2 regions of the Streptomyces sp. NPDC005266 genome follow, and region 1 is predicted to be linked to the other one. Evidence: riboswitches for the same ligand, from Rfam matches in the RefSeq annotation. Region 1 holds a riboswitch; the other holds the start of a gene.
The links. Region 1 has a riboswitch for S-adenosylmethionine ahead of thrC (threonine synthase). Riboswitches for the same ligand answer to the same signal wherever they lie in the genome.
Positions count from the first base shown of each region.

Region 1 (14,529 bases):
CCCACTGGACGCCGAACTCGGCGTCGAAGGCCGGCTCGACGGGGGTCTGGTAGAGCAGATGGTGGATGAACCACAGCACCGAATTGGCGATGCCGTTGTACGCGGCGGCGAAGATGTTCGGCGCGATGTCGAGCATCCTGACCTGCTGCCCGCCGGTGTCGCCGGGGTTTAGATGGCCGCTTCCGGCGCGCCGGGCGGCTTCGCGGTCGCCGTCGCCGAGCGCCGCGCACACCCACACCGCGCCCGCGTCCGGGGCGATCGCGCTGAGGCCGGAGACCAGCCCGCCGCCGCCGCGCTTGGCGGTGAGCGAGCCGTCCTCGCCCAGCGTGTACGAAACCGGGCCGCGGTTGGAGGCGACGAGGATCGGTGCAGTCCGGGAGACTCCCATGTCGCGAGCCTAGCCATGTGGCGCCGCGCGCAAACATACGTACGGTTCGTTGCCCCGTAGGAGCGACGCCCGAGCGACCCCGGCCTACGGATGCCGCCAGCCGCGCTCCGCCAGCCGCTCAGCCAGCCGGCCAGCCGTGCTCGGCCAGCCGCTCAGCCAGCCGGCCAGCCGTGCTCGGCCAGCCGTGCTTCGCCAGCCGGCCAGCCGCTCGGCCAGCCGTGCTTCGCCAGCCGGCCAGCCGTGCTCGGCCAGCCGCTCGGCCGCGCTCCGCCAGCCGCTCGGCCGCGCTCTGCCAGCCGCGCTTCGCCAGCCGCGCTCTGCCAGCTGCTCGGCCAGCCGCTCTGCCAGCCGCTCTGCCAGCCGCTTCGCCAGCCGGCCAGCCGCGCTTCGCCAGCCGGCCAGCCGCTCGGCCAGCCGCGCTTCGCCAGCCGCGCTTCGCCAGCCGGCCAGCCGCTCGGCCAGCCGCGCGCCGCCAGCCGCTCTCCGCCAGCCGCTCGGCCGCGCCCGACCAGCCGCGCTCCGCCAGCCGGCCAGCCGCGCTCTGCCAGCCGCTCGGCCGCGCTCCGCCAGCCGCTCCGCCGTAAACCGCTGCCGCCCCGCTACGTCGCCCGCCGTGCCGCGCGCATATGGGCGACCGCCCCGCTACGCCGCTCGCCGCGCCTCGTACTCCGGGATCTCGATCATCGGCGGCCGCTCCTCCGTGTCCACGGCCGTAGTCCGCGGCTCGAAGCCGTTCTCGCCCCGGTCGAACTGGGTCAGCCGCGGCCGCACCAAGTGGCCGCGCGCCAGCCGCAGCTGTGCGGTGCGGTAGATCGCCGCCGCCATCCGGCCCAGCGCCTGACCGTCCTGGTGGCGGTGTTTGCGTACGCCGATGTCCACCTGGGCGAGGGCGTCGAGCCCGACCGTGTGCAGCGCGTCGACCAGCAGTCCCAGCTCGACTCCGTAGCCGACCGGGAAGGGCAGCCGCTCCAGCAGGGAACGGCGCGCCGCGTACTCGCCGCCCAGCGGCTGGACGAAGCCGGCCAGCTGCGGCCAGTGCAGATTCAGCAGCGGCCGGGCGACCAGCTCGGTGACCCGTCCACCCTGGCCCGCGGCTTCGCCGAGCGGCCGGTCGTACATGCCCTTGACCAGCTGCACCCCGGGATCGGTCAGCAGCGGGCCGATGATCCCCGAGACGAAGCGGGGATCGAATTCCCGCAGGTCGGCATCGATGAAACAGACGATCTCGCCGCTGGTGGCCAGCAGCGAGCGCCACAGCACCTCGCCCTTGCCGGGCAGCGCGGGCAGCCGGGGCAGCACCGAGTCGCGGTGCACGACTCTCGCGCCCGCCGCCGCGGCGACCTCGGCCGTACGGTCCGTCGAACCGGAGTCCACCACCACCAGCTCGTCGACGAGTGGCACCGCCTGGCTCATCAGCTCGCGGCGGATCGCCCCGGCGATCTCGCCGACCGTCTCCTCCTCGTTCAGGGCGGGCAGCACGACGCTCACGGTCGTCGCCGTGTCGCGCTTCGCGGCCAGCAGGCGGCCCAGCGGACGGTCCTCGGCGGACCAGGAGCGGTGCTCCAGCCAGCGCTCCACCTCATCCAGCACCTGTTTTCTCTCCCTGCTGTGATGCATCTCGCGGTTCGGACGGCTATCTCAACCATCAGGGCCTTCGGTTACAGTCTTGAACAACGCACGTGGCCGTCGTATGTCGGGGTCGTCGTGCGCATAAATGCCCGGGCTCGGCCCGCGGCCATACCGCTCATCCAGAGGGGCAGAGGGAACGGCCCGTTGAAGCCCCGGCAACCCTCCAGCTGGTCCTGCTTTCGCAGCGGGGCTGCCAGCTCGGGAAGGTGCCAATTCCGGCTCGTGGCGAAATGCGTCCCGAGGAAGATGAGGAGAAAGGGCCTCGCCTCCATGGCTGTGCAATCTGTCGAAAGCTCAACCACTTCTGCTGCCACTTCCAGTGATTCCAGCGTTACCGGCACTTCCGACTTCTCCGGTTCTTTCGGCCCCGCCGTCGCCCTGTCCTGCCGGGAGTGCGGTGAGCGTTTCGACCTCGGCCCGATCTTCGCGTGCGAGGCGTGTTTCGGGCCGCTCGAGGTCGCGTACGACCTGCCGAGCGGCGACCCGGAGGGGCTGCGTCGGCAGATCGAGGCCGGTCCCGACAACATCTGGCGCTACGCCCCCCTTCTGCCGGTCCCGGCCGACGTCGCGGCCACGCCCAGCCTGAACCCCGGCTTCACCAAGCTGGTCAAGGCCGACAACCTCGCCCGTGAACTCGGTGTCACCGGCGAGCTGCACATCAAGGACGATTCCGGCAACCCCACCCACTCCTTCAAGGACCGGGTCGTGGCCATCGCCGTCCAGGCCGCTCGCGCCTTCGGCTTCACCACCCTCTCCTGCTCCTCCACCGGCAACCTCGCCGGCGCGGTCGGCGCGGCCGCCGCCCGCGCGGGCTTCCGCTCCTGCGTCTTCATCCCACACGACCTGGAGGCCGGCAAGGTCGTGATGGCCGCCGTCTACGGCGGGGACCTGGTCGGCATCGAGGGCACGTACGACGACGTCAACCGCTTCTGCAGCGAGCTGATCGGCGACCCGGTCGGCGAGGGCTGGGGCTTTGTCAACGTCAATCTGCGCCCGTACTACGGCGAGGGGTCCAAGACCCTGGCGTACGAGATCTGCGAGCAGCTCGGCTGGCGGCTGCCGGACCAGATCGTCATCCCGATCGCCTCGGGCTCCCAGCTCACCAAGATCGACAAGGGGCTGAAGGAGCTCATCGCGCTCGGGCTGGTCGAGGACAAGCCGTACAAGATCTTCGGCGCCCAGGCCGAGGGCTGCTCCCCGGTCTCCGCCGCCTTCAAGGCGGGTCACGATGTCGTACGGCCGCAGAAGCCGAACACCATCGCCAAGTCGCTGGCCATCGGCAACCCGGCGGACGGCCCGTACGTCCTCGACATCGCCCGTCGCACCGGCGGCGCCGTGGAGGACGTCAACGACGAGCAGGTTGTCGACGCGATCAAGCTGCTGGCCCGCACCGAGGGGATCTTCGCGGAGACCGCCGGCGGGGTGACCGTCGGCGTGACGAAGAAGCTGATCGAGGACGGGCTTCTCGACCCGACCCTCACCACCGTCGTGCTCAACACCGGTGACGGCCTCAAGACCCTCGACGCGGTGGCCCCCACCACCGGACCCTCCGCCATCATCCGCCCCACCCTTGACTCGTTCCGAGAGGCTGGCCTCATATGAGCGTCAACGTTCGCATCCCGACCATCCTGCGCACCTACACCGGCGGCCGGGCCGAGGTCAGCGCCGAGGGCGCGACCCTCGCCGAGGTCCTGGCGGACCTGGAGAAGAACCACCAGGGCATCTCGGCCCGCGTCCTGGACGACACCGGCAAGCTGCGCCGCTTCGTCAACGTCTACGTCAACGACGACGACGTCCGGTTCGCCGACGGCCTGCACACCGCCACGCCGGACGGCGCCGGGGTCTCGATCATCCCGGCGGTCGCGGGCGGCTGCTGACCTCGGATCACCCCCTGGTGATCGCCCGATCACCCCCTCACCTTTGGAATCGCCCCGTCCAGGGAGAAGCGGACGGGGCGATTCCGTCTGTGGAATCGCGATACAGTTGCCCCGCTTCTCCAATGACCCCGCCGCTGGCACCACATATGAGAACTCGTCAACTTGTGTGCAAAGCGTGAGCACGATTTGTCGGGTTGGCGCCCTATGCCCGGCCCGGCTTGCCCGAACTTCGCGGGGATTCTCCACCTTTTACCGATCGGCCATGCCCAGAATTCTCGTCCGATTGACCTGTTGCAGAGGGCGTTGGGACGGATACATTCAGCGGCGGTCGACGCGTTCCGGCGCACACCCTCCATGACCGGGGGGTGAGGTCTGACCCGGGTCCGCGGAGTGCGGTCCTGCGCAAGGGCCAGTAATAGGGGAGTTAGGAATGGCTCAGGGCACCGTCAAGTGGTTCAACGCGGAGAAGGGGTACGGCTTCATCGCGGTCGACGGTGGTGCGGACGTGTTCGTCCACTACAGCGCGATCCAGATGGACGGTTACCGCACCCTCGAGGAAGGCCAGCGGGTCGAGTTCGAGATCTCGCAGGGCCAGAAGGGCCCGCAGGCGGACATGGTCCGCGTGGCCGTAGGCTGACGCGCCGACGCGAGGCAGCTGACTGAAGTGTCGAAGGGCCCGCCCCCCTTGGGGGTGCGGGCCCTTCGGCGTATGCGCGCCACCCTGCCGTTCCTCTCCTTCTGTGCCCCCTTGACCCCTTCGGGCGCTTGCACTCTCATGGGTCGAGTGCTAATCATTGGCGTTAGCACTCTGACGTTGAGAGTGACAGAAGGACCGGGTCGGTGAGGCCCGTCCGGCCATACGGGGCAAGGAACCGTTGGTCGGCAGGCCGTCCGTCGCGGGCGCCAGCGCGGTCCGGAGCAATCCACCCCGTCTTGGGAGGACCACTTCACATGGCCAAGATCATCGCGTTCGACGAGGAGGCGCGGCGCGGCCTCGAGCGCGGGATGAACCAGCTCGCCGACGCCGTCAAGGTCACCCTCGGCCCCAAGGGCCGTAACGTCGTCCTCGAGAAGAAGTGGGGCGCCCCCACGATCACCAACGATGGTGTGTCCATCGCCAAGGAGATCGAGCTCGAGGACCCGTACGAGAAGATCGGCGCCGAGCTGGTCAAGGAGGTCGCGAAGAAGACGGACGACGTCGCCGGTGACGGCACGACGACCGCGACCGTCCTCGCCCAGGCGCTGGTCAAGGAAGGCCTGCGCAACGTAGCCGCGGGCGCCAACCCGATGGCTCTCAAGCGCGGCATCGAGAAGGCCGTCGAGGCCGTCTCCGCCCAGCTGCTCGAGCAGGCCAAGGACGTGGAGACCAAGGAGCAGATCGCCTCCACCGCCTCCATCTCCGCCGCCGACACCCAGATCGGCGAGCTCATCGCCGAGGCGATGGACAAGGTCGGCAAGGAAGGTGTCATCACCGTCGAGGAGTCGCAGACCTTCGGTCTCGAGCTTGAGCTCACCGAGGGCATGCGCTTCGACAAGGGCTACATCTCCCCGTACTTCGCGACGGACATGGAGCGTATGGAGGCGTCGCTCGACGACCCGTACATCCTGATCGTCAACTCGAAGATCTCCAGCGTGAAGGACCTCCTCCCGCTGCTGGAGAAGGTCATGCAGTCGGGCAAGCCGCTGCTGATCATCGCCGAGGACGTCGAGGGCGAGGCCCTGGCCACCCTGGTCGTCAACAAGATCCGTGGCACCTTCAAGTCCGTCGCCGTCAAGGCCCCGGGCTTCGGTGACCGCCGTAAGGCCATGCTCGGCGACATCGCCATCCTCACCGGTGGCACCGTCATCTCCGAGGAGGTCGGCCTCAAGCTGGAGAACGCGACGCTCGACCTGCTCGGCCGCGCCCGCAAGGTCACCGTCACCAAGGACGAGACCACCATCGTGGACGGCGCCGGCGACCCGGAGCAGGTGCAGGGGCGGGTCAACCAGATCCGCGCCGAGATCGAGTCCTCGGACTCGGACTACGACCGTGAGAAGCTCCAGGAGCGCCTCGCGAAGCTGGCCGGTGGCGTGGCGGTCATCAAGGCCGGTGCCGCGACCGAGGTCGAGCTCAAGGAGCGCAAGCACCGCATCGAGGACGCGGTGCGCAACGCCAAGGCCGCCGTCGAAGAGGGCATCGTCGCCGGTGGTGGCGTCGCCCTGCTGCAGACCGTCTCCGTGTTCGAGAAGCTCGAGCTCGACGGCGACGAGGCCACCGGTGCCCAGGCCGTGCGCCTGGCGCTCGAGGCCCCGCTGAAGCAGATCGCGGTCAACGCCGGCCTCGAGGGCGGCGTCGTGGTGGAGAAGGTGCGCAACCTGACCCCGGGCCACGGCCTCAACGCCGCGACCGGCGAGTACGTCGACCTGATCGCCGAGGGCATCATCGACCCGGCCAAGGTCACGCGCTCCGCGCTGCAGAACGCCGCGTCGATCGCCGCGCTGTTCCTGACCACCGAGGCCGTCATCGCCGACAAGCCGGAGAAGGCCGCCGCGGCGGGCGCTCCGGGCGGCATGCCGGGCGGTGACATGGACTTCTGATCGGCAGATCCCCCGGGATCTCTCGCCGGTCGGTCGAACCGTCCAGGACGTCGGGGCGGCACCCTCTCAGGGGTGCCGCCCCGACGGCGTTGTGTGCGTCTTCCGTGTTATGTGCCGGCTTCCGTCAGCCGACCGCGGCCACGAGTCAGCCCGCCGCGGCCTCGAGTCAGCCGCCTGCGGCCTCGAGGGCGGTGCGCAGATGCCCGTTCGCCTCGCCGAGCAGCTTCTCGGCCGTCGGTGCGTCCACCCCGCCGAGAATGGTGAGGATGGCGTTCTTCGCCTCGCCGTCCGTGGCCTCGAGCGCGCTCTCGATCCGCTGGTCCGAGGCGCCGGTCGCCAGGGAGACGATCCGGTGCGAGCGCGCGCGCAGCTTCTCGTTCGAGGCGCGTACGTCGACCATCAGATTCCCGAACGTCTTGCCCAGCCGGATCATGGTGATGGTCGAGAGCATATTGAGGACCAGCTTCTGCGCCGTCCCCGCCTTCAGCCGGGTCGAGCCGGTGAGCAGCTCCGGGCCGACGACGACCTCGATGCCGTGGTCGGCCGCCGCGGCGAGCGCCGAGCCGGCGTTGCACGACAGCCCGACGGTGAGCGCGCCATGGCGCCGTGCGTGCTCGACCGCCCCCACGGCGTACGGGGTACGGCCGGAGGCGGAGACGCCCACGACCGTGTCCTTCACGCCGACCCCGATCCGGTCGAGATCGGCGGCGGCCAGCTCCGCGCTGTCCTCCGCCCCCTCGGCCGAAGTCACCACGGCGCCCGGCCCGCCCGCGATCACCCCGACCACCTGGTCCGGCCGGGTGTTGAAGGTCGGCGGGCACTCGCTCGCGTCGAGCACCCCGAGCCGTCCGGCGGTGCCCGCGCCCGCGTAGATCAGCCGGCCGCCGCGGGACATGCGCTCGGCGATGCCGTCGATGGCGGCTGCGATCCCGGGGAGCTGGGTGGCGACGGCGGCGGGGACGGCGGCGTCCTCCGCGTTCATGATGCGGGCGATCTCGACGGTCTCGAGCCGGTCGATCTCGGCGAGCTCGGGGCGGAATGCCTCGGTGGTGAGCGTGTTCAGCTGGGCGCGCAGCTGTTCCTGGTCAGCGGCGGGAGTCATGCGAAGCGGGCTCTTTCCAGTACGGGGGTCGGGGCGGGGGTCGTGGCGGGGTCCGGCCCGGTCGGCGAGGGCCAGCTCGGTCGGCGAGGGCCGGGCCGGTCGGCGAGGGTTGGGCCGGTTGGCGAGGGTTGGGGCGGTCGGCGGGGTCCGGCCCGGTCGGCGAGGGCTGGGGCGGGTCGGCGAGGGCTGGGTCGGTCAGCGAGGGCCGTGGCGGTGGTCATGCCGGTGGGCGAGGGCTTCGTACGAGGCCGACAGCGCGGGCGCGGCGGCCTCGTACGTACGCTGCGCCACACCTATGAAGAGGCAGTCCACGACGAGAAGTTGACTGGTGCGGCTGGACATGGCCGCCGGGCGCAGCTCGCTCTCGCGCGCGGTCGAGGTCGTGAGGACGAAGTCGGCGTACTGGGTGACCTCGCCGTCCGGCCGCCCGGTGATCGCGACGGTGGTCGCACCACGCTCGAAGGCGACGCGCAATGGCTCGATGACGTCCGTAGTACGGCCGGAGTGGGTGATCGCGATGGCGACGTCCCCGGAGTGCAGCTGCACGGCATTGGTGACCGCGAGGTGTGGATCGGCGTGGGCATGGGCTATCAGCCCGATGCGCAGCAGCTTCTGGACGAGGTCCTGGCCGACGAGGTTCGACGCGCCCACCCCGTACACATCGATCCGGCGGGCGGCGGCCAGCGCCGCGACGGCCGCCTCGACCTGGCCGGTGTCGAGCCCGGCGGCGGTGTCGGCCAGACACTGCTGCTCCTCGTGCGCGAGCTTGGCGACGACATCGGGGATCGGATCGTCCACCGCGATGTCCGCCGTGACGGCCGGGGCCCGGCCCGCCGCCTGCTGCGCGGCCAGCGCGGCGAGCGCGAGCCGCAAATCGCGGTAGCCGGGGTAGCCGAGTAGCCGGGAGGTGCGGACGACCGTGGCTTCACTGGTACCCGTCCGCTCGGCGAGCCCGGTGACGGTGAGCGCCGCACAGCCGGCCGGATCGCCCGCCACTGCTTCGGCGACGCGCTGCATGGAGCGGGTCATGGAGGGAGCCAACGTGCGGACCTTGGCCGCGAGCGCGGCCGGTGCGGGCGGGGTGGCCGCGGGCGGAGACTGTGCGGGCATGAAAGTTTCCTTCAGTTTGCTGCTCATCTTTGAAAGCTATTTCCAGCCATGGTGTCGGTCAACCTTCCGCGCGGCCGCGTGTGCGGGAAGGTGGCGTGTGCGGGAAGGTCGCGTGTGCGGGAAGGCGGCGTATGAGTGGGACGTGCGTGGGAAGGCGCAGTAAGGATGCAAAGGTGACAATGGGACCCATGAAGCTCGAACACGCCCTGCACGCGGCCCGCGCCCTCGTTCTGGCCGACCTCGCCGCGGGAGAAGTCGCCCAGGCCGACATCGTCTCGCTGGTCGAGGACGCGATCGCGCACCGGCGGTGGTGGGTCGAGCAATGGCCCGAGGGCGCCGAATACGTCGCGGGCCTGGTCGCCCAGGACGTCCAGGACGCCCTGCTGGAGCGCTACGGACGCTGGCCGCTGTGCCCCGTCTGCACCCGGGGCGGCGACCTCCACGCCCTCGACGTGGAACCCGAGTTGGGCCCGGACCCGCACTGGGTGTGCGGCAAGACCGCGGTCGCGGTGGCACGGGTGGGGTCGCTCGGGACCACCCTCTGATGGCGGTCCTCATCGACCCCCCGTCCTGGCCGGGCCACGGACGGATGTGGTCGCACCTGGTAAGCGACGTCTCGTACGACGAACTCCACGCCTTCGCGGCCCGCATCGGCGCGCCCCTCCGCGGCTTCGACCGGGACCACTACGACGTGCCGAGCGAGCTGTATGAGGCGGCGGTGGGGGAGGGCGCGGTCGAGGTCGGCAGCAAGGAACTGGTGCGGCGGCTCACGGCGGCAGGCCTGCGGCGCGCGAAGGGCCGGGCGGCGTCGGCGTAAGGGATCGAGCCGGGTGGGGGCGCGGGCGTAAGGACGTGGGGCGCCGGTTGTGGCCGGGCGTCAGGACATGGGCGCGTCAGGACATGGGGGCGTCAGGACGTGGGGCGCCGGGTGTGGGGGCCCGGGGGCGTCGGCGCAAGGGGCCGGGGTCGCTCAACGCGCGGCGCGCGGTGACTCCACGTCCGACACGGCACCGACACCGGCATCGGCGCCGGTACCGACACCGGCATCGGCACCGGCATCGGCACCGGCGCCGGTACCGGCACTGGGATCGGCACTGGCACTGGCACCGGCCGCCGACCCGGTGATCACACGGGAGGTCGCATCCGCCCGATGCAGTCGGGAGGCGACCACCGTCGTCCCCACGGCCGTCGCCGCGAGCGCCGCGCCCGTCCAGGCCACCGCTGGATAGCCCCAGCCCGCGTCGATGACGAGCCCGCCGAGCCAGGGGCCCACCGTATTGCCGATGTTGAACGCGGAGGTCGTGGTGGCGCCGGCCAGCGTCGGGGCGGCGTTCGCGACGTTGAACATCCGGGCGTTGAGCGCGGGCGCGGTGAAGAAGGCGGTGAAGCCGAGCAGCAGTGCCAGGGTCACGGCCGCCACCGGACTGTGCGCGGTCAGCGCCAGCAGGCTCAGCACGACGGTCGAGGCGGTGATGCCCCCGATCATCGTGCCGAAGAGGTGGGCGTCCGCGATCCGTCCACCGATCACCGTACCGAGCAGCGCGCCGACCCCGAACAGCGCCAGCACGGTCGGCACCCAACTCTCCGCCAGCCCCGCCACGTCCGTCAGCAGCGGCGCCAGATACGAGAACAGACAGAACACCGCGCCCCCGCTGAGCGCCGTACCGGCCAGCGCCAGCCACACCTGCCGGTCGCGGTAGATCCCCAGCTCGGCCCGCAGCCGCGGCCGGTCCTCACCCGTCGGCACCCCCGTACGCGGTACGAGCGCGACCACCCCGACCAGCCCGAGCGCCGACAGCCCGGCCACCGCCCAGAAGGCGGCCCGCCACCCCGCGTGCTGCCCGAGAAATGCCCCCGCGGGCACCCCCGCGATGTTCGCGATGCTCAACCCGCCGACCATCACCGCCATCGCCCGAGCCCGCGCGCCCATCGGCACCAGCGACACCGCCACGGCCGCCCCCACCGCCCAGAACCCCGCACAAGCGAGCGCACTCACCACCCGAGACGCGAACAACACCCCATACGCCGGCGCCAGCGCCCCCGCGATCTGCCCGAGCCCGAACACTCCCAGCAAGGCGATCAACGTCGTCCGCCGCGGCAACCGCAATGTCGCCGCGGCCAGCACCGGAGCCCCGACCACCATCCCGATCGCGAACGCCGAGACGAGCAGCCCGGCCTCCGGAATCGACACCCCCATGTCCCGGGCGATGGGCTGCAGCAGCCCGGACAGCATGAACTCGGACGTGCCCAGCGCGAAGACGGACAGACCGAGGACATAGACGGCGACGGGCATGCGGGGGCGGGCGCGCTCGGCAGGGGAAGGCATGCCAGGCACAACGCCGCCCGGGTGTGACGTCATTCCTCCGGGTGGGACCGGGACCGGAGTTCCGGATTTCCGAACATTCACTCGATGAGGTGGTGTGGTGTGTGACCTGGAGTGATCACACTGAGTGAGGGGAGAAAGTGGGTGTGAGCCTGCCGAGGGGAGGCGGGAGTTGAGCGCATCACTGGGGGTGATCGCAATGACGGGGGATACCACCAACGCCGACGAACTGAAGCGGCCACTGGACCGCTCTCTGAACGGCCCGGGAACGCCGGACGAATGGGCCGCCTATCTGGCCATCACACCGCCGGGCCCGGAGACCGCGTCGGTGCTGCCGGTGCTGGACGCGGAGAAGCTGTCCCACACCGGCCGCATCGACGCACTCAAGGCCCTTGAGCGGCACACCGCCTGGATTCAGGCCCAACAGGCCCACATCCTGGCGGCTCTGGAGGCGGACGCGCAGGATGCCTTACCTGCGGGCGTATGGGGCCGCGACGCGGAGGGCGGGTGGAACTTCGCGTGCGAAGAGGTGGCCTGTGCCCTGAAACTCTCGGGCACCACGGCAGCCAAGCGCCTGGAGGTGGCCCGCGAGCTGGACCGCCATTACCCGACCACGCTGGGGCTGCTGGAGCGGGGCGTGATCTGCTACATGCAGGCCGTGGCCGTCACCGAAGCCTGCGCCGTCCTTGACCCCGAGGTGGCAGGCCAGGTCGAAGCGGCGCTGGTGGAGAAGATGCCGGGCATGGCCACCGGTCAGACCCGCCGAGCCCTGGCACGGGAGATCGTACGAGCCGACCCACACGGCGCTGAGCAACGCCACCAGGCCCGCAAGCGCGCACGCCAGATGGTCCACTACCCGCAGGACGACGGCATGGCGATGTGGGGCGCGATCCTTCCCGCCGAACAGGCCGCCGCCATGACCCAGGCCGTCGACGCCCACGCCGCCACCCTGGCCGATGACGGCCGGACGCTGGAGCAGAAGCGGGTGGACGCCCTGTTCGACCTGGTGGTCCACCAGGCCGGAGGCGGCACCCCAGCTCCGACCGGGCGTTCGGCGGCGGTCGTTCAGGTCACCGTCCCGCTGGATGTCCTGATCGGGGACAGCGACGATCCGGCCCAGCTCAAGGGCTACGGACCCATCACCGCCGGCCAGGCCCGAGACATCGCCTTCGCCGAAGGCACGACGTGGCGCCGCCTGATCATCGAGCCCAAGACCGGGATGCTCATCAAGACCGACCCCACCACGTACAAGCCCACCGCCGAAGCCGAACGCCACGTCATCGCCCGCGACGCCTACTGCACCTTCCCGACCTGCCGAATGCCCGCCCACCGCTGCGACCTGGACCACGTCGAGCCGTTCAACCACGACAAGCCATCAGCAGGAGGCCAGACAACCCCGGAAAACCTGGGCCCGCTCTGCAGACGCCACCACCTGATGAAGACCCACCACCCCGGCTGGTCCCTGGAGCGCGATGCCAGCACCGGTATCGCCACCTGGACCGCACCCACCGGTCACACCTACATCAACCGGCCCCATGACTACCGCGATTGACTGACTTCAGTGCTGTGGTTGGTGGCTGTTGTCGCTGCGGTCGGTGGCCGTCGTCGGGCCGTCCATCGGTGCCGGGCTCGTCGTACGCGAGGAGCCATCCGTCAGCCGTCCGCCCCTGCTCTCGGCGATCCGCAACGCGTCCGTCAACGCCTCGATCAGCCGGTGGGCCAGGAAGCGGAGTTCGCCGCTGCTCGCCTTGTCCTCGTCGAGAAGTGTCCGAGCGTGGTCGAGTAGTTGGGCACCCATACCGAGTTGCAGGGCCTCGATCTGGTCTGCCTTCCGGCTCAACGGGCTGTCACTGCCGGCAGCGGCCAGATAGCACGGCTTGCCGTCAGGGCTGGACCACGGCAGGAGGCGTAGGCGGTTCATGTCATCAGCTCCACTCGGTTCCTGGAGACCCGACGGGCGGGCACCGTGTGTAGTCAATTGCTCACCAGGGCAACGCGGTTGCCCATAGAATGAGGCGCCTTGAGGCGCAGTCTGCAAGTCGGCGACCTGCGAGGACGCTGGGCTGAGATCACATAGCGAGAGGTCATGGCGTTGGATGAGACGATCAATTCCGCGCACTTGAATCCGCTCCAGCGCTTCGGGCGTGACGTCAAGCAGGTGCGTCTCGCCCGCAAGCTCACGCAGAAGCACCTCGGCCAGGCCGCCGGCTACTCCGAGGCGTACGTCAGCCGGGTCGAGGCCGGGAAGCTCCTGCCCAGACCGAGTGAGAAGTTCGCCAAGGGCTGCGACACCGCCTTCGGGACGGGTGAGTTGTTCGCAGGCATGCTCCGCAGGATCGACGAGGGCGACCACCCTTCGTGGTTCGTCCCCTATCTCAACCTGGAGCGGAAGGCTTCTCGCGTACTGGACTACTCCGCGAACCTGGTGATCGGCATTCTTCAGACGGAGGAGTACGCCCGGGCCATCTTCCGCGCGTACTTCTCACGGGAAGAGGCCGAGGTGATCGAGGGTAAGGTCGCGGCGCGGCTTCGACGGCGTGAGGTGTTCGAGCGGGATGTTCCGCCGTTCCTGTGGGTCATCCTGAACGAAGCATGCCTGCGAACCGTCGTAGGCGGTGCCGACGTCATGGCCGGGCAACTTGAATACCTGCTGTCCGCAGCCGCGTCTCCTCACATCAAGCTCCAGGTCCTGCCGTTCTCGGCGGGGGCTCCGGCCGCTTCCACGAAGCCTTTCACTGTGCTGCGCTTCACGGACTCCCCGACGGTGCTGTACACCGAGAGCCGGGTAGGAGGCAGAATGCACGACTCCGCCAAGACAGTCACCACAGCCCTGGATGACTATGATCTGCTCAGGGCACACGCGCTGTCCCCGGACCGATCACTGACCCTGATCAAGACTCTGGTGAAGGAGTACCGCGCATGAGTGCCGAGTTGGATCTCACGTCTGCCGTATGGGTCAGGTCCTCCTACAGCGATGCCAACGGCGGTCAGTGCGTCGAGTTCTCCCGCACCTTCGCCCAAGCGCACCGCGCTGTCCCGGTCCGTGACTCCAAGGACCCACACGGCCCGGCGCTCATCTTCTCGGCAGAGGGCTGGTCGTCGTTCGTCTCCGCAGTCATGGGCGGAGAGTTCCCCGCGGGGTGACCTTGGGGGTCTTACCCGAACCAGCCGTCCGCTTCGTGCCTCATGCCGAGTTGCGTGGCGAGCAGTGCCACCTCGCGGAGGGTGGTCTTGTGGCGCATCGCGACGGAGGCCAGGGCGGGGAGTGAGATCGGGCCGATGCGGCTGTCCTGGCGCGCGGATTCGACGGTGGTGGCCGATGCGGGATCGAGGGTCTCCGCAAGCAACTCCTCGGCGGAGAGATCCGCGGCGAACGCCTCAGGGATCGGCTGGACGTCGAGGCCCATCCGGGTCAGGTAGTGGGCGGCCTTGTCCATCGCGATGTTCAAAAGCTGGGAGACGGCATGGAGCTGATCCGGATACACGGTGGTGATCTGGGGGTCGCCTTGACTTATAGAGTCGT
Region 1 covers NZ_JBEXHC010000007.1:311,002-325,530, reverse strand. Annotated here, with positions in the region: gene ABZU99_RS17090 (trehalose-6-phosphate synthase) at 1-388, opposite strand, end outside; gene ABZU99_RS17085 (glucosyl-3-phosphoglycerate synthase) at 1,031-1,978, opposite strand; SAM riboswitch class I at 2,130-2,270, shown strand; gene thrC (threonine synthase) at 2,288-3,619, shown strand; gene ABZU99_RS17075 (MoaD/ThiS family protein) at 3,616-3,894, shown strand; gene ABZU99_RS17070 (cold-shock protein) at 4,325-4,531, shown strand; gene groL (chaperonin GroEL) at 4,846-6,471, shown strand; gene murQ (N-acetylmuramic acid 6-phosphate etherase) at 6,638-7,573, opposite strand; gene ABZU99_RS17055 (MurR/RpiR family transcriptional regulator) at 7,769-8,710, opposite strand; gene ABZU99_RS17050 (hypothetical protein) at 8,872-9,228, shown strand; gene ABZU99_RS17045 (DUF4031 domain-containing protein) at 9,228-9,500, shown strand; gene ABZU99_RS17040 (Cmx/CmrA family chloramphenicol efflux MFS transporter) at 9,654-11,009, opposite strand; gene ABZU99_RS17035 (DUF222 domain-containing protein) at 11,206-12,558, shown strand; gene ABZU99_RS17030 (hypothetical protein) at 12,565-12,927, opposite strand; gene ABZU99_RS17025 (helix-turn-helix transcriptional regulator) at 13,093-13,929, shown strand; gene ABZU99_RS17020 (DUF397 domain-containing protein) at 13,926-14,150, shown strand; gene ABZU99_RS17015 (hypothetical protein) at 14,162-14,529, opposite strand, start outside.

Region 2 (14,529 bases), on a different contig from region 1:
GTGCAGGGGAGCGGATGAGGCCGCGTCGAAGTAGGGCACATACGAAACGCTAGTCGCTGTGCCCGGCGGGCCCCCGAAAGGATGTACCCCGCAGCCCGGTCGCCGGAACGGGTGTCCTGGGCGGCGTGCGGTCCCGGTGCCGGACGCCGACCCCACCGGGGCCGAAAACCGCTGGCGGAGCAGGGGATTCCATCCCTTCGGGGAGCGGCCCGGCGCGTTGGGCACCCTCCCCGCGCAGCCCCAAATGGCGTCCAGTAGGGTTTGGTCCGCATAAACATCCAAACCCCTGCTCGCACCGGGCCGGCGACCGACCAGACAGACGGCCGCGGCCGACCGCGCGGGCGAGACTCTCGGGAAGGCGCTACGTGAGTCCCAACGGCTCCGACCGCTCGTCGCGGCGCCCGGTGCGGCGGAAGCTGCTGCAGGCGCTGGCCGCGGGCTTGGTCCTGGCGACCGCCACCGGTTGCACATCCAAGGACTTCCCCCGCCTCGGAATGCCCACTCCCGTCACGGAGGAGGCGCCGCGGATCCTCTCCCTGTGGCAGGGCTCGTGGGCGGCAGCGCTCGCCACGGGCATACTGGTCTGGGGCCTGATTCTGTGGGCGGTCATCTTCCACCGCCGCAGCAGGACCAAGATCGAGGTTCCCGCGCAGACCCGGTACAACATGCCCATCGAGGCGCTGTACACCGTGGTCCCGATCATCATCGTCTCGGTGCTGTTCTACTTCACCGCACGCGATGAGAACGCGCTCCTGAAGACCTCCAAGAAGCCCGACCACGTGGTCAACGTGGTGGGCTACCAGTGGAGCTGGGGCTTCAACTACATGGAGAACGTGGACGGGGACACCGCCACTCCGAAGCAGAACGCCAAGGAGATCGCGGCCATCCCCGACCGCCTGCTCACCGGGGTGCCCAAGGGCGCCGAGGGCGTCTACGACGCCGGTATCCCCGGTGAGCGAAACCCGCAGAACGGCAACCCGGGCCCCACCCTGTGGCTGCCGAAGGGTGAGTCGGTCCAGTTCATCCTGACCTCCCGCGATGTCATCCACTCGTTCTGGGTACTTCCCTTCCTGATGAAGATGGACGTCATTCCGGGGAAGACCAACGTCTTTGAGGTCACCCCCACCCGCGAGGGGACCTTCAGGGGCAAGTGCGCCGAGCTGTGCGGCGTCGACCACTCCCGGATGCTCTTCAACGTCAAGGTCGTGTCGCCGGAGCGCTACCGGCAGCACCTGAAGGACCTGGTGAAGAAGGGCCAGACCGGCTACATCCCGGCGGGCATTGCGCAGACGGACGCCGCCAAGAACGCGGAGACCAAGAACAAGTGAGCATCCTCAACGAACCTCAGGGTGCCGACGCGACCGCCTCACACGCAGGCGAGTTGCCGGTGCGCCGTAAGCAGCCCGGCAATGTCGTCGTCAAGTGGCTGACGACCACGGACCACAAGACGATCGGCACGCTCTACCTCGTCACGTCGTTCGCGTTCTTCTGCATCGGCGGGCTGATGGCGCTCCTCATGCGCGCCGAGCTCGCCCGCCCCGGCACGCAGATCATGAACAACGAACAGTTCAACCAGGCGTTCACCATGCATGGCACGATCATGCTGCTGATGTTCGCCACCCCGCTGTTCGCCGGCTTCACGAACTGGATCATGCCGCTGCAGATCGGCGCGCCCGATGTGGCGTTCCCGCGGCTGAACATGTTCGCCTACTGGCTGTACCTCTTCGGCTCGCTGATCGCGGTGGGCGGCTTTCTGACCCCGCAGGGCGCGGCCGACTTCGGCTGGTTCGCCTACTCCCCGCTGTCGGACGCGGTCCGCTCGCCGGGCGTCGGCGCGGACATGTGGATCATGGGTCTGGCGCTGTCCGGCTTCGGCACGATCCTCGGTGCGGTCAACTTCATCACCACGATCATCTGCATGCGCGCTCCGGGCATGACGATGTTCCGGATGCCGATCTTCACCTGGAACGTGCTGCTCACCGCCGTGCTGGTGCTGCTCGCCTTCCCGGTTCTGGCCGCCGCGCTCTTCGCGCTGGAGGCGGATCGTAAATTCGGGGCGCATGTCTTCGACGCGGCCAATGGCGGCGCCTTGCTCTGGCAGCACCTCTTCTGGTTCTTCGGCCATCCCGAGGTGTACATCATCGCGCTGCCGTTCTTCGGCATCATTTCCGAGATCATTCCGGTGTTCTCCCGGAAGCCGATGTTCGGTTACATCGGCCTGATCGCCGCGACGATCGCCATCGCCGGTCTTTCGGTGACGGTGTGGGCGCACCACATGTATGTGACCGGCGGAGTGCTGCTGCCGTTCTTCTCCTTCATGACGTTCCTCATCGCGGTCCCGACCGGAGTGAAGTTCTTCAACTGGATCGGCACCATGTGGAAGGGGTCGCTGAGTTTCGAGACCCCGATGCTCTGGGCCGTCGGCTTTCTGATCACTTTCACCTTCGGTGGTCTGACCGGTGTGATCCTGGCGTCGCCGCCGATGGACTTCCACGTCTCCGACTCGTACTTCGTGGTGGCCCACTTCCACTACGTGGTGTTCGGCACCGTCGTCTTCGCGATGTTCGCCGGCTTCCACTTCTGGTGGCCCAAGTTCACCGGCAAGATGCTGGACGAGCGGCTCGGCAAGATCACCTTCTGGACGCTGTTCGTGGGCTTCCACGGCACGTTCCTGGTGCAGCACTGGCTGGGCGCCGAGGGCATGCCGCGCCGGTACGCCGACTACCTGGCGGCCGACGGCATCACCCTGCTGAACACGATCTCGACCATCAGCTCCTTCGTGCTGGGCCTTTCGATCCTGCCGTTCTTCTACAACGTCTGGAAGACTGCCAAGTACGGCAAGAAGGTCGAGGTCGACGACCCGTGGGGCTACGGCCGTTCGCTGGAGTGGGCGACTTCCTGCCCGCCGCCGCGGCACAACTTCCTCACGCTGCCGAGGATCCGTTCCGAATCCCCGGCGTTCGATCTGCACCACCCGGAGATCGCGGCGCTCGACCAGCTCGAGAACCACGGTGTGCCCGCTGGTGACAAGGCCCTCGTGGGTGGCAAGGAGGCCGGCAAGTGAAGATCCAGGGACGGATGTTCATCTGGCTCGCCGTCTTCATGCTGGTGATGGCGATCGTGTATGGCGTGTGGTCGAAGGAGCCCGCCGGCACCACCGCGCTCTTCCTCGCCTTCGGACTGAGCATCATGATCGGCTTCTACCTGGCCTTCACAGCTCGCCGGGTGGACGCCGGAGCGCAGGACAACAAGGACGCGGATGTCGCGGACGACGCCGGTGAGCTGGGCTTCTTCTCCCCGCACAGCTGGCAGCCGCTTGCCCTCGCCTTCGGTGGGGCCCTGGCCTTCATGGCCATCGCCTTCGGCTGGTGGCTGCTCTTCTTCTCGGCCCCGATCGTGATGGTCGGTCTCTTCGGCTGGGTCTTCGAGTACTACCGCGGCGAGAACGCGAACCAGTAACCGGTTCCGGCCGGTCAGCGAGCGGGGCCCGGACACCTCCCCAGGTGCCCGGGCCCCGCTCGTGTGTGCTCCGTCCGGGTGTCACTCCGCCGCTTCACTCCGCGCGCCGAACGCGGCGGCCGTTCTTAGCGTGGGCCCATGAGCCACACACCTCGATCATCGCGAACCCGAGCGGTGTTCACCTGCGCTCTGCTGGTGGCGCCGCTGATAGCGGGGCTGAGTGGATGCGGGGGCCCCTCCTCGGACCCGCTGTCCGCCAAGCCGTACGACGCCGCCGACCAGATCTCGTTCAGCGGCGACGGGGACAGCCACCAGGCCGACCCGGACAAGCCGCTCGAAGTGACGGCCAAGGGGGACGACAGCCGGATCACGGACGTCACGGCCACCGACGCCGCGGGCCGTTACGTCCGCGGTGAGCTGAGCCCCGACGGCAGCCGGTGGCGCAGCACCGTGCCGCTGGCCGCGGGCGCGCACTACACGCTGAAGGTGTCCACGGAGGACTCGGGCGGCGCCCCGGGCCGCCGTGCCATCGACTTCACCACCACCGGCTCCGCCAAGAAGCGGCTGAAGGTCACCTTCGGCCCGAAGGCGGGCGAGTACGGGGTGGGGCAGCCCATCACCGCCAAGCTGAGCGCACCGGTCAAGGACCCGTCGGCGCGGGCCGTCATCGAGCGCGCCCTGAAGGTCGACTCACAGCCCGCGGTGGAGGGGGTCTGGCACTGGGCGGACGACCGGAACCTGCACTACCGTCCGCAGGAGTACTGGCCCGCCCACGCCACGATCAAGGTGCACTCCAACCTCAACGGCATCAGGATCGGCGCGGGGCTCTACGGCGGCGCCGCCAAGTCGCTGCGGCTGACCACCGGTGACCGCATCGAGGCCCTGACCGACTCCGGCACCCACCAGATGACGGTGAGGCGGAACGGGGTGCCCATCCGGACCATCCCGATCACCACCGGCATGCCCGGCTTCGACACCCGAAACGGCATCAAGGTGATCCTCGCCAAGGAATCCGCCGTGCGGATGACCGGCGCCAGCATCGGGCTCGGGAACTCCTACGACCTGATGGTCTACTGGGCCACCCGGGTGACGTGGAGCGGTGAATACGTCCACGCCGCGCCGTGGTCCACCGGCTCCCAGGGCGTCGCCAACGTCAGCCACGGCTGCACCGGTATGTCCACGGCGAACGCGCAGTGGTTCTTCAACACCGTGCGCCTCGGAGACATCGTCAGGGTCGTGAACAGCAACGGAGACAACATGACGGCGTTCGACAACGGCTACGGCGACTGGAACATGGCCTGGGCCGACTGGCGCCAGGGCAGCGCCCTCGCCGGCCAGCGCGAGGGCAACGACCCGGCCGACTCGGCCCGGCTCCGCCCCCAGGTGTGACCCCGATGGCCCCCGCGAGGTCAGGCGTCCACGGCCGGCCGCGTGCGCAGCAGCCCGGCCAGCGCGTCCGCCAGGGCCACCGGGTCCACCGGATGGGTGACCGCGGCCTCCGCGCGGCTCCAGGTGGCCAGCCAGGCGTCCTGCGGGCGGCCGATGAGGAGCAGCACCGGCGGACACCGGAAGATCTCGTCCTTGATCTGCCGGCAGACGCCCATACCGCCCGCGGGCGCCGTCTCGCCGTCCAGTACGCACGCGTCGATACCCCCGTCCTCCAGAGCCGAGAGGACGGCGGGGAGGGTCGCGCACTCGACGAACTCGACCGGCGGCACATCCGCGGCGGGCCGCCGCCCGGCCGCGAGCCGCACCTGCTCACGGGTGCTCGCATCATCGCTGTAGACCAGCACCGTTGCGGTCGGCCGCATGGCGTCCTCCGGGCGAAGTAAGTGATCCGCTGGGCTCCTGTCGCGGATGCTACTCCGGTACAGCCGTGCGGAGGAGGGGGCGTACGGATCTCTCCCTCCTTCGAGGGACTGGCCCGTAGAGCCCCGACGAGCAGCATCGATGGCCTTGACACTCCGAACGGGACCCCCGGGAGTGAGCGCTGGATAAGCGACCGACATAATGTCGGTCGTGGCGACAGCAACAGCAGTAGATACCGGGCACGCGCACCCGTCGGTCAACCGGCCGAACCTCACCAGCGTCGGAACCATCATCTGGCTGAGTTCCGAGCTGATGTTCTTCGCGGCCCTCTTCGCGATGTACTTCACCCTGCGATCGGTGACCGGAGCCGAGCACTGGAAGGAAATGGCGTCCGCGCTGAACTTCCCGTTCTCGGCGACGAACACCACGATCCTGGTGCTCTCCTCCCTCACCTGCCAGCTCGGTGTCTTCGCCGCCGAGCGCGGCGACGTGAAGAAGCTGCGCACCTGGTTCGTGATCACCTTCATGATGGGCGCGATCTTCGTCGGCGGTCAGATCTTCGAATACACCGAACTGGTCAAGCATGACGGGCTCTCGCTCTCGTCCGACCCGTACGGTTCGGTGTTCTACCTGACCACCGGTTTCCACGGACTGCATGTGACAGGCGGCCTCATCGCCTTCCTGCTGGTCCTGGGCAGGACGTACGCGGCCAAGAGGTTCACCCACCAGCAGGCGACGGCGGCGATCGTCGTGTCCTACTACTGGCACTTCGTCGATGTCGTCTGGATCGGCCTCTTCGCCACGATCTACATGATCAAGTAAGCCGGTCTCCGCGACCGGAACCACGTCCTTAAAGCATCGACGCAGAAGATCCTGACACCGGGGTAATCCGTGAAAAAGCTCTCCGCACGACGGCGCCATCCGCTGGCTGCGCTCGTCGTCCTACTCTTCGCGCTGGCGGTCACTGGGGGGCTGTACGCCGCGTTCTCGCCGAGCGAGGCGAAGGCCGATGACAGCTCCGCCCAGTCCCTCGCCATCGAGGAGGGCAAGAAGCTCTATGCCGTCGGCTGCGCCACCTGCCATGGCACGGGCGGTCAGGGGACCACCGACGGCCCTAGCCTGGTCGGAGTGGGCTCCGCCGCCGTCGACTTCCAGGTCGGCACCGGCCGTATGCCCGCCCAGCAGCCGGGCGCCCAGGTGCCGAAGAAGAAGAAGATCTACTCGGACGCCGAGATCGAGCAGCTGGCCGCGTACATCGCCTCGCTCGGCCCGGGTCCGGTGACCCCCACCAAGGGCCAGTACAGCCCTGACGGCGCGGACATCGCGAAGGGCGGGGAGCTCTTCCGTACGAACTGCGCGCAGTGCCACAACTTCGCCGGCAAGGGCGGCGCCCTGACGAACGGCAAGTACGCGCCGGCCCTCGATGGCGTCGAGCCCAAGCACCTCTACGAGGCCATGCAGACCGGCCCGCAGAACATGCCCTCCTTCCCCGACACCACGCTGCCGGAGAAGAACAAGAAGGACATCATCGCGTACCTCGACACGGTCAACAGCGACAAGACCAAGACCCCCGGCGGCCTTGAGCTCGGCGGGCTCGGCCCCGTCAGCGAGGGCCTCTTCGGCTGGGTCTTCGGGATGGGCGCGCTGATCGTCCTCACCATCTGGGTCGCCGCCCGGACCGCAAAGGCCAAGAAGTCATGAGTAGCCACGAGATGCCAGACGCAGAAGACAAGCTGCCGCAGGAGCGGGCGGCCGGGGAGGGCGCGGTAGCGGTCTCCGAGGACCCGTTCGCCGACCCGGGGCTGCCCCCGCACGAGCACCGCAAGCAGGACATCGACGAGCGGGCCGCGAGGCGCTCCGAGCGCACGGTCGCCCTGCTGTTCACGGTCTCGATGGTGGCCACGATCGCCTTCATCGCCTCGTATGTGGCCCTCCCGGTGGACAAGTACATCTATGTCTTCCCGATCGGCCACGTCAGCGCGCTCAACTTCGCGCTGGGACTGACCCTCGGCATCGCCCTGTTCGCCATCGGCGCGGGCGCGGTCCACTGGGCCCGCACCCTGATGTCCGATGTGGAGGTCGCCGACGAGCGCCACCCCATCGAGGCCCCCCCCGAGGTCAAGGCCAAGGTCCTCGACGACTTCCGGACGGGCGCCGAGGAGTCCGGCTTCGGCCGGCGCAAGCTCGCGCGCAACACCCTCTTCGGCGCGCTGGCGCTGGTGCCGCTCTCCGGCGTGGTGCTGCTGCGCGACCTCGGTCCGCTGCCGGGCACCAAGCTCCGGCACACCAAGTGGGCCAAGGGCAAGCGGCTGATGAACCAGAACACCATGCAGCCGCTGCGCCCCGAGGACATCGTCGTCGGCTCGCTGACCTTCGCCATGCCCGAGGGCATGAGCGAGGAGCAGCACGACTTCCAGACGGAGATCGCCAAGGCGGCCCTGATGCTGGTCCGGCTGCAGCCGGAGAACATCAAGGACAAGCGCGAGCTGGACTGGTCGCACGACGGCATCGTCGCGTTCTCGAAGATCTGCACCCACGTCGGCTGCCCGATCAACCTGTACGAGCAGCAGACGCACCACGTCCTGTGCCCCTGCCATCAGTCGACGTTCGACCTCTCCGACGGTGGCCGAGTGATCTTCGGTCCGGCCGGTCACGCCCTGCCGCAGTTGCGGATCTCGGTCAATGACCAGGGGTACCTCGAAGCCATGGGCGACTTCCCGGAGCCCGTCGGTCCTGCTTTCTGGGAGCGCGGATGAGTACTGACACCACGCGGCACACCGAGCGGCGCGGCAAAGCGCCCGCGGGTGAGCGCGTCGCCGACTGGGCCGACGGCCGGCTGGGCATCTACAGCCTCGCCAAGGCCAATATGCGCAAGATCTTCCCGGACCACTGGTCCTTCATGCTGGGCGAGGTCTGCCTCTACAGCTTCATCATCATCATCCTCACGGGTGTGTATCTGACGCTGTTCTTCCACCCCAGCATGGAAGAGGTCACGTACCACGGCCCGTACGTGCCGATGCAGGGCGTCAAGATGTCCGAGGCGTTCGCCTCGACGCTCGACATCAGCTTCGAGGTCCGCGGCGGTCTGCTGATCCGGCAGATCCACCACTGGGCGGCGCTGGTGTTCCTCGCCGGCATGTTCGTCCACATGATGCGGGTGTTCTTCACCGGTGCGTTCCGCAAGCCGCGTGAGATCAACTGGCTCTTCGGCTTCCTGCTGTTCTTCCTCGGCATGCTGACCGGCTTCACCGGCTACTCGCTCCCCGACGACCTGCTCTCCGGCACCGGTCTGCGGTTCATCGAGGGCGTGTTCCTGTCGATCCCGGTCGTGGGCACCTACATCTCGATGTTCGTGTTCGGCGGCGAGTTCCCCGGTATGGACCTCATCCCGAGGCTCTACCCGGTCCACGTCCTGCTGCTGCCGGGCATCATGCTCGGCCTGCTGGTGGCGCACCTGATCCTGGTCTTCTACCACAAGCACACGCAGTTCCCGGGCGCCGGAAAGACCGAGAAGAACGTGGTCGGCATGCCCCTGCTGCCGGTCTACATGGCCAAGGCGGGCGGCTTCTTCTTCCTGGTCTTCGGTGTGATCGCGGCCATCTCGGCGATCGCCACCATCAACCCGATCTGGACCATCGGCCCCTACCGGCCCGACCAGGTGTCCACCGGCGCCCAACCCGACTGGTACATGGGCTTCGCCGAGGGTCTGGTCCGGGTGATGCCCGGCTGGGAGATCAACGCCTGGGGTCACACGCTCGTCCTGGGCGTGTTCATCCCGATCGTGCTCTTCCCGCTGGTCCTGCTGGCCATCGGCGTCTACCCGTTCATCGAGTCCTGGATCACCGGGGACAAGCGCGAGCACCACATCCTGGACCGTCCGCGCAACGCCCCGACCCGCACCGCCTTCGGCGTCGCCTGGCTGACCGCGTACTTCGTGATGCTGATCGGTGGCGGTAACGACCTGTGGGCCACCCACTTCCACCTCTCGATCAACTCGATCACGTGGTTCGTGCGGATCGCCTTCTTCGCCGGCCCGGTCCTGGCCTTCATCGCCACCAAGCGGATCTGCCTGGGCCTCCAGCGGCGCGACCGCGACAAGGTGCTGCACGGTCGCGAGACCGGCATCATCAAGCGGCTGCCGCACGGTGAGTTCATCGAGGTGCACGAGCCGATCTCGCAGGAGCAGCGGCATCTGCTCACCCAGCATGAGCAGCCGGAGCCGTACGAGGTCGGTCCGGCCGTGGACGAGAACGGGGTCGCCCGCAAGATAAAGCCGTCGCAGAAGCTCCGCTCGAAGCTCTCCAAGAGCTACTACGGCGAGGATGCCGTCATTCCGAAGCCGACGCGTGCGGAGTACGACGAGATCACCAGCGGCCACGGCCACCACTGATCTCTCGCACGTCAGCTGACGCCACCGCCAGGGCCTCGGTCCGGACCTCAGGGTCCGGACCGAGGCCCTGGTCGTTGTCCGCCATACGGGCGTGCGGCGGGTGGCGTTCTCGCGCCGATAGGCTTGCCACGGGCGCCACGCCCGTATGGCGGGCCCCTTCCCCTGCCCACCCCACGGATCCAGGAGCGGACCATGGACGTTGTGACCCCCGCCGGAGGCGACAGCACCGCGACGGCCCGCACCTGGCCGGATGTCCTCGACTCACTGCTGCGGGGCCGGGACCTCAGCGCCGATGACACCGCCTGGGCCATGGACCGGATCATGCGGGGTGAGGCCACCGACGCGCAGATCGCCGGTTTCGCCGTCGCGCTGCGGGCCAAGGGCGAGACCGTGGCCGAGATGTCCGGGCTCGTCCGGGCCATGTACGAGCATGCCAAGGTGATCGAGGTGCCCGGGGCGACCGTCGACATCGTCGGCACCGGCGGCGACCGCGCCAGGACCGTCAATATCTCCACCATGTCCGCGCTGGTCGTCGCCGGCACCGGGGCGCGGGTCGTCAAGCACGGCAACCGGGCCTCGTCCTCGGCCAGCGGTGCCTCCGACGTGCTGGAGAAGCTCGGGGTCAATCTGGAGCTCAGCCCGCGGCGGGTGGCCGAGATCGCCGAGGAGGCGGGGATCACCATGTGCTTCGCGGTGAAGTTCCACCCGTCGCTGCGGCATGTCGCCCCCGCCCGTCGCGAGCTGGGCATCGCCACCCCGTTCAACTTCCTGGGCCCGCTGACCAACCCGGCGCGGGTGCGATGCCAGGCCACGGGCGTCGCGGACGCGCGAATGGCGCCGATCATGGCCAGTGTGCTGGCGGAGCGCGGCTCCTCGGCGCTGGTGTTCCGCGGCGATGACGGTCTGGACGAGCTGACGGTGACGTCGACCTCGCAGGTGTGGGTGGTCCGCGACGGCGTCGTACGCCAGGAGACGTTCGACCCGCGGGACATCGGGTTCGAGCTGGCCCCCGTGGAGGCGCTGCGCGGCGCGGACGCGTCGTACAACGCGGACGTGGCGCGGCGGCTGCTGGCGGGCGAGACGGGCCCGGTACGGGACGCGGTGCTCCTGAACTCGGCGGCGGCGCTCGTGGCGCTGGAGCCGGAGCCGGGCGACAAGCCGCTGGCGGAGCGGATCGCGGCGGGTGTGGCGCGGGCGGCCGAGTCGATCGACTCGGGGGCGGCGGGCAGCGCCCTGGAGCGGTGGGTGCTGGCGAGCAACGCGTGATCCGAAGGTCGTGCAGCAGCCCCTGTCCGGGATGCGGACAGGGGCTGCGTGCGTCGATCAGCCGATGGCATACTGCCGGCCAGGTCACGAGCGACAGCGACTACGGCCCCGGCCCGCTGTCCGGCAACCCTCCGTCCGTGGCGGGGTGCCCCGGGTGATGACCAGGCCGCAGGCAGCGAGGTCTGCGGCAAGCGCGGACCCCTCGCACTAGGGGTCCTGGTGGTCGAGGGAGTTCTTCCGTGATGCAGCGAATGCGCTAGGGCCGGACGGCCCGTTCCCTTTCGTTCCTTCCGCGCCCTGGCGGCAGATTCCGCCTGCGCGTCCGCATGCACGCCTTTTCGGCTTTTTCGGCATTCCCGGGAGAATTCGCCATGTCCGCTTTTTCGTCTGTTGCCACCTGCGAGCCGCTTCCCGTCCTCGGCAGCGATGTCCGCGTCCCCCTGGTCACCGGTGGCGAGGTGACGTATGCCGCGCTCGACTACGCCGCCAGTGCGCCCGCCCTGCGGCGCGTGTGGGACGACGTCGCCGCGTACGCCCCGTACTACGGAAGCGTGCACCGCGGGGCGGGCTATCTCTCCCAGCTGTCGACCGATCTGTTCGAGAACAGCCGTAAGGACGTCGCCGCCTTCCTCGGCTGCCGCGAGGACGATCAGGTCGTCTTCACCCGCTCGACCACGGACTCCCTCAACCTGCTGGCCGCCGTGGCGCCGCGGGGCACCGAGGTCTTCGTGTTCGAGACCGAGCACCATGCCTCGCTGCTGCCGTGGGAGCAGCGGGAGGACGTGCGGGTGCGCTACCTGAGCGCACCGCGCTCGCCGCGGCAGGCGGTGGAGACGCTGGAGAAGGCGCTGGCGGGCCGGGACGGCGGTGCGGCGCTGGTGTGTGTGACGGGTGCGTCGAATGTGACAGGTGAGCTGTGGCCGGTGCGAGAGCTGGCGGCGGTGGCGCATGCGCACGGCGCGCGGATCGTGCTGGACGCCGCCCAGCTCGCCCCCCATCATCCGGTGGACATCGCCGAGGCGGATGTCGACTGGGTGGCGTTCTCCGGACACAAGCTGTACGCGCCGTTCGGGGCGGGCGTGCTGGCCGGGCGGGCCGACTGGCTGCGGGAGGCGCGGCCGTACCTGGCGGGCGGCGGCGCGAGCCGCAAGGTCGCGCGGCGGGAGGATGGCGGGGTGGACGTCGAGTGGCACACCACCGCCGCCCGGCACGAGGCCGGTTCGCCGAATGTGATCGGGGTGTACGCGATCGCCTCGGCGTGCAAGGCGCTGTCCGAGGCCGGCTTCGAGGGGCTGGTCGCGCGCGAGCGCCAGCTCATCGAGACGGTGCGGCAGGGGCTGGCCGAGGTGCCCGAGGTGCGGGTGCTGTCCCTGTTCGGCGACGACGCTCCCCGGGTGGGAGTGCTCTCGTTCGTGGTGGAGGGCTGGAACAGCTCGCACTTCGCGGCGGCGCTCTCCGCGGAGTACGGCATCGGCGTGCGCGACGGCCTCTTCTGCGCGCATCCGCTGGTACGGACCCTGCTGGGCAGTGAACCCGAGGAGCCGGGCGAGTGCGGGGCGCCCGAGGCGGCGCCGGGGGAGCGTTCGCTGAACGCGATCCGGGTCAGCTTCGGCGCGGGCACCCCGGATGAGCATGTGGAGCGCTTCGTCCGCGCCGTGAAGGAACTGGTCCGGGACGGCGCCCGGTGGACCTACCGCACCGAGGACGGCCGCTGCGTCCCGGCGCGGGGCTGAAGCCCGGGGCCCAGGGGTGCGCTTCCTGGGCCCGGCTGTGCCCCAGGGCCCGGAAAGGGCCTGAGCGGTTACGGCGAAGTCAAGTGCTGATCCTTCTCCGCGTCACTGCAATGCCGGTGACTTTGCAGGCTTCCAAGGCATGCCGATCGGGGGCATCGCTTCAGGTCAGCGCCTCGCAAGCCCTACTAAGTCACCGGCATGGGCCTAGCTGTCGAGGCCGATGGCGAAGGCGGCCTCGAGGTCGTGCTGAGAGTACGTGCGGAAGGCGATGTGCGTCTCCGTCGAGGCGACCCCCGGCACCTTGCTGATCTGGCCCGGGATGATGTCCGCGAGATCGTCGTGCTGCGCGACCCGCACCATCGCGATCAGATCGTGCGCTCCGGTGACCGAATAGACCTCGCTCACGCCCTCGATCGCGGCGATCTTCTCGGCGATCTCCGGAATCCGGTCCACGCTGGTCTTGATGAGCACGATCGAAGTGATCACGGCTGGCTTTCTCCCTCGCTGGACCTGGCTGCGGCGCCCACTCTAGCCGTCCGCCCGAACCGGGCCCACGCGTAGAGAAATCCGAGCGTGAAGCCCACGAGATGGGCGAGGTAGGCGACGCCGGGGCGGTCGTCGGCCTCGCGGGCGGACATCCATTGGAGGGCGACCCAGAAGATCAGGACGACCCAGGCGGGGAAGCGCAGCGGCAGAAAGAACAAAAACGGGAAGAGGCTGGTCACCCGGGCCCACGGAAACAGCCACAGAAAGGCGCCGAGTACGCCGGAAATGGCCCCGGAGGCGCCGACCAGGGTCTGCGTGGAGTCGGCGTGCGCGGCGGCGTAGCCGAGCAGCGCGAGATAGCCGGTGGCGAGGTAGAAGAGAGCGAATTGGACTCGGCCCATGCGCTCTTCCGTCATAGCGCCGAAGACGTAGAGAAACAGCATGTTGCCGAGGAGATGCAGCCAGTTGCCGTGGACGAACAGCGCGGTCAGCGGGGTCAGCGGCTCGCCGGGGGTGCCGCTCCACAGGGCGCTCGGGACCACCCCCCAGCGCTCGAAGTACGCGGACTGCGCCTCGAGCAGCTTGCTTCCCGTGCCGTAGCCGGGATTGAGCCCGGAGGCCGGTCCCAGGACGAAGACCAGGCAGCACAGGGTGATGAGGGTGTACGTCATCAGGGGGCGGCCGGGCCCCGCGGACGTCTCGATCATGGTCAGATCATCGCGTACCCGGCACAACCTGCCCAGAGTGCCTCGCCGCGAGACGGGCCCGGCACAGGTCAGGGCTCAGGCCGTAGGGTTACAGGACGCCGATGAGTCCAGAAGCGAGGACGCGAGACGATGGCCGTTCCCCTGCCGACCGCCGAGACCCGCTGGCGCTGCACGCTGTGCGGCAATCTCACCCGATTCGACGTGACCCGCTCGACCAAGGCCGTGGAGTATGTGCACCTCGACCTGGCCGGGGAACCGAGAGTCGAGGAGCGCGAGGTGCTCAGTGAGACCATTGAGTCAGTGCGCTGCCGCTGGTGCAATGCGGTTGACCAGATCGAGCTGGTCGACCGCCCGGACACGAGCGCGAGCGCCTGAGAACGGAGCGATGACAGGTGGTGGACCGGACGGGCGGCCCCGGAGTGGCCGGTGACGCCGAGGGCGTCTCCGAGGCGCTCGACCGCCCCCTGCCGGAAGGGGTGCGGCGGCGTGTCGTGGCGCTCGTCGCGGACGCGTTCGGTGGTCTGACGGTCACCGAACTGCCACCTCAGCTGCGGCAGTACGCCCGATTCACCCCGACCCGCCGGGCGAAGTTCGCGGGGAACGCGATGGCCGCCGCGGTGGAGAGCGACCCCGTCTTCCGGCAGCGGATCGCGGAGCGGCTGCGGGAGACCCAGCCGGA
Region 2 covers NZ_JBEXHC010000005.1:335,274-349,802, reverse strand. Annotated here, with positions in the region: gene ABZU99_RS12830 (aminotransferase class V-fold PLP-dependent enzyme) at 1-39, opposite strand, end outside; gene coxB (cytochrome c oxidase subunit II) at 366-1,328, shown strand; gene ctaD (cytochrome c oxidase subunit I) at 1,325-3,064, shown strand; gene ABZU99_RS12815 (cytochrome c oxidase subunit 4) at 3,061-3,459, shown strand; gene ABZU99_RS12810 (Ig-like domain-containing protein) at 3,598-4,848, shown strand; gene ABZU99_RS12805 (hypothetical protein) at 4,869-5,270, opposite strand; gene ABZU99_RS12800 (heme-copper oxidase subunit III) at 5,470-6,090, shown strand; gene ABZU99_RS12795 (c-type cytochrome) at 6,160-6,969, shown strand; gene ABZU99_RS12790 (Rieske 2Fe-2S domain-containing protein) at 6,966-8,024, shown strand; gene ABZU99_RS12785 (cytochrome bc complex cytochrome b subunit) at 8,021-9,658, shown strand; gene trpD (anthranilate phosphoribosyltransferase) at 9,851-10,924, shown strand; SAM riboswitch class IV at 11,007-11,124, shown strand; gene ABZU99_RS12775 (aminotransferase class V-fold PLP-dependent enzyme) at 11,296-12,657, shown strand; gene ABZU99_RS12770 (Lrp/AsnC ligand binding domain-containing protein) at 12,862-13,143, opposite strand; gene ABZU99_RS12765 (rhomboid family intramembrane serine protease) at 13,140-13,850, opposite strand; gene ABZU99_RS12760 (hypothetical protein) at 13,980-14,225, shown strand; gene ABZU99_RS12755 (NYN domain-containing protein) at 14,243-14,529, shown strand, end outside.
Region 2: it holds a riboswitch for S-adenosylmethionine, as region 1 does, so the genes downstream of both, ABZU99_RS12775 (aminotransferase class V-fold PLP-dependent enzyme) here and thrC (threonine synthase) in region 1, are expected to answer to the same signal.